DNA from 4 places in the Kitasatospora sp. NPDC034023 genome. Region 2 is predicted to be linked to each of the others. Evidence: predicted binding sites of a transcription regulator. Region 2 holds the regulator's gene; each other region holds the start of a gene.
The links. The regulator HrcA, encoded in region 2, represses chaperone genes, less so after heat shock. The targets are predictions, from matches to a motif close to TTNGCACTCNGNNNNNCNGAGTGCNAA.
Positions count from the first base shown of each region.

Region 1 (2,196 bases), on a different contig from region 2:
GACGGACTTGAAGGTGCCGCGGATCTTGTTCACGACCAGGGTCGACAGGGCCTCGCCCTCGACGTCCTCGGCGATGATGACGAGCGGCTTGCCGCTCTGCATGACCTTCTCCAGCAGCGGGAGCAGGTCCTTGACCGAGCCGATCTTGGAGTTGGCGATGAGGATGTACGGGTCCTCGAACGTCGCCTCCATGCGCTCCAGGTCGGTGGCGAAGTAGGCGGAGATGTAGCCCTTGTCGAAGCGCATGCCCTCGGTGAGCTCGAGCTCCAGACCGAAGGTGTTGCTCTCCTCGACGGTGATGACGCCTTCCTTGCCGACCTTGTCCATGGCCTCGGCGATGAGCTCGCCGATCTGGGTGTCGGCGGCCGAGATGGAGGCGGTGGAGGCGATCTGCTCCTTGGTCTCCACGTCCTTGGCCTGGGCCAGCAGCTGGTCGGAGACGGCGGCGACGGCCTTCTCGATACCGCGCTTCAGGGCCATCGGGTTGGCGCCGGCGGCGACGTTGCGCAGACCCTCGCGGACGAGCGCCTGGGCGAGCACGGTGGCGGTGGTGGTGCCGTCACCCGCGACGTCGTCCGTCTTCTTGGCGACCTCCTTGACGAGCTCCGCACCGATCTTCTCGTACGGGTCCTCGAGCTCGATCTCCTTGGCGATGGAGACACCGTCGTTGGTGATCGTGGGGGCGCCCCACTTCTTCTCCAGCACGACGTTGCGGCCCTTGGGGCCGAGCGTGACCTTCACGGCGTCGGCGAGCTGGTTCATGCCACGCTCAAGGCCGCGGCGAGCTTCCTCATCAAAGGCGATGATCTTGGCCATCAGAAGTGGTCCTCCGGGACACGGTCGACTGCTCGGACCAAGGGGTGCCCGCGACGGACGGCCCTGGTGTGCGGGGGTCTTTTCCCCTACCGCTCCCGGGGGCCTCACCGACCCGGTCCGCTGTCACTCTCACACTGTGAGTGCTAACGCCAATGATTAGCACTCACGGTGGTCGAGTGCAAGCCCAATCGGCAACCCGCGAGCCGCCGCCGTGGACGCCCGGGGACGCCGACGGGCCCGTGCGACGCGTGTCGCACGGGCCCGTCGAGAAGCGAGTGGTCACCAGCCGTAGGGCCGCGCCGAGCTCCTGGGGTCGGAAGGGGTCAGACCGCGGCGCGGACCATGTCCGCCTGCGGGCCCTTCTGTCCCTGAGAGATCTCGAACTCGACCCGCTGGCCCTCCTCGAGGGTGCGGTAGCCGTCCATCTGGATCGCGCTGTAGTGGACGAAGACGTCCGCACCACCGTCGACCGCGATGAAGCCGTAGCCCTTCTCCGCGTTGAACCACTTGACGGTGCCCTGAGCCATTCCGAACTCCCCTAGTGCTGTGCTGGCCCTTCACGTGCCCGCAGGTCGCGGGCCCGGATTGGTTTGAAGGCCGGCCCGGGGAACCCCCCCTGGGCGCAGCCGTGCACGCCGCAACCCTCCGCACGGGACGCCCAACGGCCTCCGGTGAGCGGGTGATTGCGTCGACCGCCGCTGAATGTATCCGGACCGACGCCCTCTGCAACAGGGTCAGCCGCCGGTAATTCCGCTGAAGCGTCAAGGGACAGCACGGGCTGAATCGGGAAGATCTCGGCATTTAACGCCGGACATAGCGGACGAATTACCCAAATGCCCGCGGCAATTCTGACATCCGCCTGACATGTTTCACGAGCCGGTCTCACCGGCCGGACGCCGCCCCGGCGGAACACCGCGGGTGGCCGCAAGGGAACCCCTGTTCCCAGCCGAGCGACACTCTACTCCGACTCGACTCGAAAATATTCCAGCCGGAATGCAACCGGCCGCCCGCGCATACGGAAAGCGGAATTCCGTACGGGCGGGCGGCCGAATAGCCGGCGTCACGGCTCAGCAGCCGCCGGCCACCGCTGGGATGATCGAGACGCTGGCGCCGTCCTTGATCTCGGTCGCCAGGCCCTCGGCGAAGCGCACGTCGTCGTCGTTCACGTAGACGTTGACGAAACGGCGCAGCTTGCCGGCGTCGTCCAGGATGCGGGCGGAGATGCCCGCGTGGTTCTGCTCCAGGTCGGCGATGACCTCGGCCAGGGTGACGCCCTCGGCGGTCACCTCGGCGGCGCCGCCGGTGTAGGTGCGCAGGATGGTGGGGATGCGGACGTTGGCGCTCATGGCTCTCCTTGCGGGTGGGGCCTCACGGGGGCGG
Region 1 covers NZ_JBVIRY010000004.1:403,225-405,420, forward strand. Annotated here, with positions in the region: gene groL (chaperonin GroEL) at 1-816, opposite strand, end outside; gene ACZ52R_RS08955 (cold-shock protein) at 1,140-1,343, opposite strand; gene ACZ52R_RS08960 (MoaD/ThiS family protein) at 1,884-2,162, opposite strand.
Region 1: the regulator HrcA is predicted to act here: its motif matches at 973-999, upstream of groL (chaperonin GroEL).

Region 2 (2,196 bases):
ACGCCTTCCAGTTCCTCGGGCTCCAGGCGTCGCAGCAGGCCGGTGGTGACGCAGACGACCGCGTTCTGCGAGTTGCGGCCGGTGGCGAAGGCGTTGGGCATGTCGTTGTCGGCGACCGCCACGCGGGGTTTGGGCATGTCGGCCAGGGCGCAGAGCCGGTCGATCGTGCCGTGCAGTTGGGGGAACTCCTCCGGGGACACCGGGCGGGCGCCCATGGCCCGTTCGGTGATCTTGTCGCTGAACCAGAACTGGGCCACGAACAGCCCGCCGGAGATCAGGACGATCAGCGGCCAGGCGCCGCGCAGCAGCGCGATCAGCAGGCCGGTGAAACCGACGTACAGCAGCCCGATCACGAACATCGTCGCGACCATGCGGCCGGTCAGGCCGCGGTCGGGTGCGAAACGGGTGTGCTGGCCCGAGCTCGACATCGCTTGCTCCTCCATTCGCCGTCGCCTTCGATGCTGCCACCCGGACGGCCTCGTGGCACCACTCGCGCGCCGGGAACCCGTGACGGGAACCCGTGAACGGTGGCCGCCCCGCGGGCCGTACCTGGAACTGCGGGAAGGATCACGCCGGTCCGGCCGTTCCTGCGGCAGGACCCGGGCCTTACACTGGCAGGTACGGTTCTGGCACTCGTGTGTTCAGAGTGCCAAGGTGCCGAGGCCGGACCTTCCGGGAACGGCCGGCAGCAGCACCCGGGGACACCCAGGGACACAGACGGACAACGAGCGAAGACGGAGGTGCGTGCCCCATGGCCGGTGAGGTCCGCCAGCTGGACGACCGCAAGCTCGCCGTGCTCCGCGCGATCGTGCAGGACTACGTGGGCACCGAGGAGCCCGTCGGGTCCAAGGCCCTGGTGGAGCGGCACAACCTCGGGGTCTCGCCGGCGACCGTCCGCAACGACATGGCGGCGCTGGAGGAGGAGGGGTACATCCACCAGCCGCACACCAGCGCCGGCCGCATCCCGACCGACAAGGGGTACCGCCTCTTCGTCGACAAGCTCGCCGAGGTCAAGCCGATGAGCGCCCCCGAGCGCCGGGCGATCCGGCACTTCCTGGACGGCGCGGTCGACCTGGACGACGTGGTCGCGCGCACCGTGCGGCTGCTCGCCCAGCTGACCCGGCAGGTCGCGGTGGTGCAGTACCCGTCGCTGACGCGGTCCACCGTGCGGCACATCGAGCTGGTGGCGCTGGCCCCGGCGAAGGTGATGCTGGTGCTGATCACCAACACCGGCCGGGTCGAGCAGCGGATGGTCGACTGCCCGGGCACGGTCGGCGAGACGGTCCTGGCGGACCTGCGGGCCGCGCTCAACACCAGAGCCGCCGGCCGCCGCCTCCCGGAGGTCCCGGGGCTGCTGGAGGAACTGCCGGCGATGTTCGAGCAGGCCGACCGGCCGACCGTCAGCACGGTCCTGGCGACCCTGTTCGAGACGCTCGCGGAACAGAACGAGGAGCGGATCATGCTGGCCGGCACGGCCAACCTGACCCGCTTCGGCCACGACTTCCCGCTCACCATCCAGCCGGTGCTGGAGGCCCTGGAGGAGCAGGTCATCCTGCTCCGCCTCCTGGGTGAGACCAACGACGCCGCGATGACGGTCCGGATCGGGCGGGAGAACGCCTACGAAGGGCTGATTTCCACCTCGGTCGTGTCGGTCGGTTACGGTTCGGGCGACGAGAGCGTGGCCAAACTGGGTGTGATCGGCCCGACCCGGATGGACTACCCGGGCACAATGGGGGCGGTGCGCGCGGTGGCGCGGTACGTGGGTCAGATCCTGGCCGAGTCGTAGCAAAGACCGCGCGTCCTGGAGATGACGCGCGGTAACCAGTCGCAGCACTACTACAGGCGGAACAAGCGGAGCATTTGGTGGCCACGGACTACTACGCGGTACTCGGCGTCCGACGGGATGCGGGGCAGGACGAGATCAAGAAGGCGTTCCGGCGCCTGGCACGCGAACTGCACCCGGACGTCAACCCGGACCCGAAGACGCAGGAGCGGTTCAAGGAGATCAACGCCGCCTACGAGGTGCTCTCCGATCCGCAGAAGCGCCAGGTCTACGACCTCGGCGGTGACCCGCTGTCGCCGGGCGGCGGTGGCGCGGGCGGTTTCGGCGCCGGCGCGGCGGGCTTCGGCTTCTCCGACATCATGGACGCCTTCTTCGGCGCCGCGGCCGGCCAGCGTGGCCCGCGCTCGCGCACC
Region 2 covers NZ_JBVIRY010000002.1:407,600-409,795, reverse strand. Annotated here, with positions in the region: gene htpX (zinc metalloprotease HtpX) at 1-428, opposite strand, end outside; gene hrcA (heat-inducible transcriptional repressor HrcA) at 752-1,786, shown strand; gene dnaJ (molecular chaperone DnaJ) at 1,864-2,196, shown strand, end outside.

Region 3 (2,196 bases), on a different contig from region 2:
TTTGACGAAGGCGTTGATGATATTGGTGAAAGCGGCACCGATGACCACGGCGACGGCGAGTTCGACGACATTTCCACGCAGCAGGAATTCCTTGAAGCCCTTCATGCCGCCTCGAACGACGAAGTCGTTTCCGGGTTACGGGTGATCTTCCGAAGCTCCGGATTGACAACCCGTCCGGCCCAGCGCGCCCCCGCCGGGCGGCGGCAGACCGGCCCGCGCGGGCCCGAGCGCGAGCGCGGCCGCCACCGCGAGCAGCACCAGCGCGGGCACCCCGGCCCGCCGCCGCACCGCGCTGCGCCAGCGGTGCCACCCGCCGCACCCGCGCCGGATCGGCGGAAAGCTCGGCACCTCCTGCCGGGGCGGCACGGCGGGCGCGGGCAGCGGGACGGAGAAGCTCACGGTCGTCATCGACGCACCTCCGAAAGGTCCGGCAGCCGACCCCCGGTGGACCGGCTGACGACCCCCACGATGCGCCGTCGGGGCGGACTCGGAAAGCGGTTTCCCTCAGGCTGTGGACAAACCCGCCCCTGTGGACAAGTTCGTACACTCGCGCGAGTGGATCCGACCCTTCCGCGGTGACGAAAGCGGTGTGAAAAGACGGCGAAAGACGCGGAAAGACGCGGAGAGACGGGGAAGAGCGCGAAAAGACCCGCCGCCCCCGCAGGAATGCGGGGCCGACGGGCCTTTCCGAGGACTGCTGGGCGCCCGGGTCGTTCCGTCCCGGGGCCGGGGATCAGCTCGCGGCCGGAGCCGGGCTGGACGGCGCCGAGGAGCCCGTGCTCGAAGTGGGCGCCGGGGTGGACGACGTCGACGAGGTCGACGAAGACCCGGAGCCGACCGAGCTGCTGGAGGAGGAGCGGCTGTCGGTCCGGTAGAAGCCGGATCCCTTGAACACGACACCCACGGCCGAGAAGACCTTGCGAAGCCGTCCCTGGCAGTCGGGGCACGTGGTCAGCGCCTCGTCGGTGAACTTCTGCACCGCCTCCAGGCCGTTGCCGCACTCGGTGCACTGGTACTGGTACGTGGGCACTTGTCTTCCTCCTGGCACTCTCGCCTTATGAGTGCTAACGATGGTCAATGATGCGGCATTCCGCTGGATCAGTCCAGCGACTCCGGTGTGAGATGCGACCGGCCTCGGCCTGGTCTCGGCTGCCGGACCACCGCTCGCTCAGCCCTTGGCCGTGCCCACCAGCTGCGCAGCACCCCCGCGCTCCCCGGAGGCCGCTTCGGAAGCCGACGCGGAGGCCGCTCCGGAGGTCGCGACGATCCGGCCGCGCCCCGCGCTCGGCGCCACCAGCAGGTGTCGCAGCGAGAACAGCGTGACCAGCCCCAGTCCGGCGCCGATCAACGGCACCAGGAAGCCGGTGGACGGCCCGTGCCCGTCGATCAGCTTCCCGGCCGCCATCGAGCCGACCGCCAGGCCCAGCCCGATGGCACCGGTCAGCCAGGTGAAGGCCTCCGTCTTGGCGCCGTCCGCGACCAGCGTCTCGACCAGGGTGTAGCCGCTGATCAGGGTCGGCGCGATGGCCAGACCGCAGACCAGCCCGGCCACGGTGAGAGCGACCAGGTTGGGCATCGCCCACAGCGTGGAGCAGCCCAGCACCAGCAGCGCGTAGCTGATCAGCATCCGCTGCTGGACGGGCCGGCGCCAGGCGATCACGCCGTACAGCACGCCGGCCAGCATGGAGCCGCCCGCGAAGATCCCGTAGACGGTGCCGCCCGCGGCGTGCTGTCCGACGGAGTCGGCGAAGGCGTTGACCGAGACCTGCATGCCGCCGAACACCGCGCCGACCCCGAGGAAGGTCCCGGCGAGCAGCCGGACGCCGGGGGAGGCGAGTGCCGAGGCGCGCTTGGTGCCGGGCTGCTGCACGATCCGGGCGGGGGCGGTGCGCCGCTGGGCGGCGAAGGCCAGGCCGCCGGCGACGGTCAGCGCGGCCTCGGCGACCAGGGCGGCCGCCGGGTTGGCGAGGGCGGCGATGCCGGAGGCCAGGATCGGGCCGATCACGAAGGTGAACTCGTCGGTCACGGACTCGAAGGCGAACGCGGTGCTCACCCGGGCCGCCGAGGCGTCGGAGGGGCCGTCGGCGGTGAACCGGGCGATCCAGCGGGCCCGGACCATCGCGCCGATCTGCGGCACGCTCGCACCGGCCGGCACGGCGGCCAGGAACAGGCTCCAGGCCGGGGCGTGCCCCAGTG
Region 3 covers NZ_JBVIRY010000004.1:216,721-218,916, reverse strand. Annotated here, with positions in the region: gene mscL (large conductance mechanosensitive channel protein MscL) at 1-105, opposite strand, end outside; gene ACZ52R_RS08060 (hypothetical protein) at 136-408, opposite strand; gene ACZ52R_RS08055 (FmdB family zinc ribbon protein) at 734-1,030, opposite strand; gene ACZ52R_RS08050 (MFS transporter) at 1,169-2,196, opposite strand, start outside.
Region 3: the regulator HrcA is predicted to act here: its motif matches at 1,042-1,068, upstream of ACZ52R_RS08055 (FmdB family zinc ribbon protein).

Region 4 (2,196 bases), on a different contig from region 2:
ATGATCAGCAGCGGCTTGGTGGCACCGCCCTGCAGGATCTTCTCCAGCAGCGGCAGCAGCTCCTGGATGGAGGAGATCTTGCCCTGGTTGATCAGGATGTACGGGTCCTCCAGGACCGCCTCCTGCCGCTCCGCGTCGGTGACGAAGTACGGCGACAGGTAGCCCTTGTCGAACTGCATGCCCTCGGTGAAGTCCAGCTCCACGCCGAAGGTGTTCGACTCCTCGACGGTGATGACACCGTCCTTGCCGACCTTGTCGATCGCCTCGGCGATCAGCTCGCCGACCTGGGTGTCCTGCGCGGAGAGGGACGCGACGGCGGCGACGTCGTCCTTGCCCTCGATCTCGCGGGCGATGGAGAGCAGGTGCTCGGAGACGGCGGCGACGGCCTTGTCGATGCCCTTCTTCAGGGCGGCGGGGCCGGCACCGGCGGCGACGTTGCGCAGACCCTCGTTGACCAGGGCCTGGGCCAGCACGGTGGCGGTGGTGGTGCCGTCACCCGCGACGTCGTTGGTCTTGGTGGCGACCTCCTTGACGAGCTGCGCGCCAAGGTTCTCGTACGGGTCGTCCAGCTCGACCTCGCGGGCGATGGTGACACCGTCGTTGGTGATGGTCGGGGCGCCGAACTTCTTGTCGATGACGACGTTGCGGCCCTTGGGGCCGATGGTCACCTTGACGGTGTCGGCCAGCTTGTTGACACCGCGCTCCAGCGAGCGGCGGGCGTCCTCGTCGAACTGCAGGATCTTCGCCATGTTCCCTATTCCCTCGGGGCTGCGGCCGGCCCGGCCGCCGAACTACGTGAACCAACAACCACGCCCCGGGCCACTGTCACGAAGGACACGGATCCGGGGCGGGTCGGGGACGACTTACTTCTCGATGATGGCGAGAACGTCGCGAGCGGAGAGCACCAGGTACTCCTCGCCCTGGTACTTCACCTCGGTGCCGCCGTACTTCGAGTACAGGACGATGTCACCCACGGCGACGTCGAGCGGCAGACGCTGGCCGTCCTCGAAGCGGCCCGGGCCGACGGCCAGGACGACGCCCTCCTGGGGCTTCTCCTTGGCGGTGTCCGGGATAACCAGGCCGGAGGCCGTGGTGGTCTCGGCGTCGAGCGGCTGGACCACAATGCGGTCCTCGAGCGGCTTGATGGCAACCTTGCTGCTGGTGGTCACGTCCGAGCTCCCCTTCGGAGATTACGGGGTTTTCTAACGGGTAGGGCGAGCCTGCGGGTCTGCCGTCGCGGGGGTCAGACACACGTTCTCGCATTAGCACTCCCCCGGTGGGGAGTGCCAAGGACGACCATAGGCCTGTGTTAGCACTCAGTCAACCAGAGTGCCAACGACGCGCCCGTGAGGTCCGGGAATGACGGATGAGTACTCGTACTCATGTGCGCCCGGCCGACCGCTCGACACACTCGTGCCATGACCGATACCCCGGTACGCGTAGGACCGTCCCGCACCGACGACATCCTGCTCTCCGCGGTTCTCCTGCCGGTGCTCGCGGTGATCCCGCTCGTCGCGTTCTGGCTGACCCTCCGGCTCGGCTTCGCCGCCACGGACGCGGCGGACGTGATCGTCCCCGTCGGGCTGCTCATCGGCGTGGCCGCCGGCCTCGGAGTGCCCCTGTCCGTCGCCTTCCGTACCCGGCGTGCCGGGTACGCGGTCCTGCCGGCCGCCGCCGCCGTGGCGCCCTTCCTTGTGCCGGGCTGGGCGATGGCGGACTACCCCGGCCTGTGACCCGCGAGAATGGCCCCGTGGACACCGAGAACCTCCAGCCGCTGCTGACGCCCGAGGGCCAGGCCCTGCTCGCCGAGTTGCGCGAGTTCACCCCCGAGGAGGAGCTGGCGCTGGCCACCCGGCTGCGGCGCGAGCACCCGGCGGAGCTGGTGTCGGCGGCCTTCGGGCAGGCGCGGCTGCGGCAGCGGGCGCGGGCGAAGTTCGGGGCGGACGCCGACCTGATGTACTTCACGCCCAACGGGGTCGAGCAGTCCACCCGGCGCAGCGTCGCCGAGTGGCGGGCGCGGCGGTTCGCCGAGCTGGGCGTGCGGCGGCTGGCGGACCTGTGCTGCGGCATCGGCGGGGACGTGCTGGCGCTGGCCCGGGCGGGCATCGAGGTGCTGGCCGTCGACAAGGACCCGGCGGCCTGCGCCGCCACCGCCGCGAACGCCGCCGCGCTGGGCCTGGCCGAGCTGGTCGAGGT
Region 4 covers NZ_JBVIRY010000021.1:145,517-147,712, forward strand. Annotated here, with positions in the region: gene groL (chaperonin GroEL) at 1-749, opposite strand, end outside; gene groES (co-chaperone GroES) at 864-1,169, opposite strand; gene ACZ52R_RS26420 (hypothetical protein) at 1,419-1,733, shown strand; gene ACZ52R_RS26425 (THUMP-like domain-containing protein) at 1,751-2,196, shown strand, end outside.
Region 4: the regulator HrcA is predicted to act here: its motif matches at 1,310-1,336, upstream of groES (co-chaperone GroES).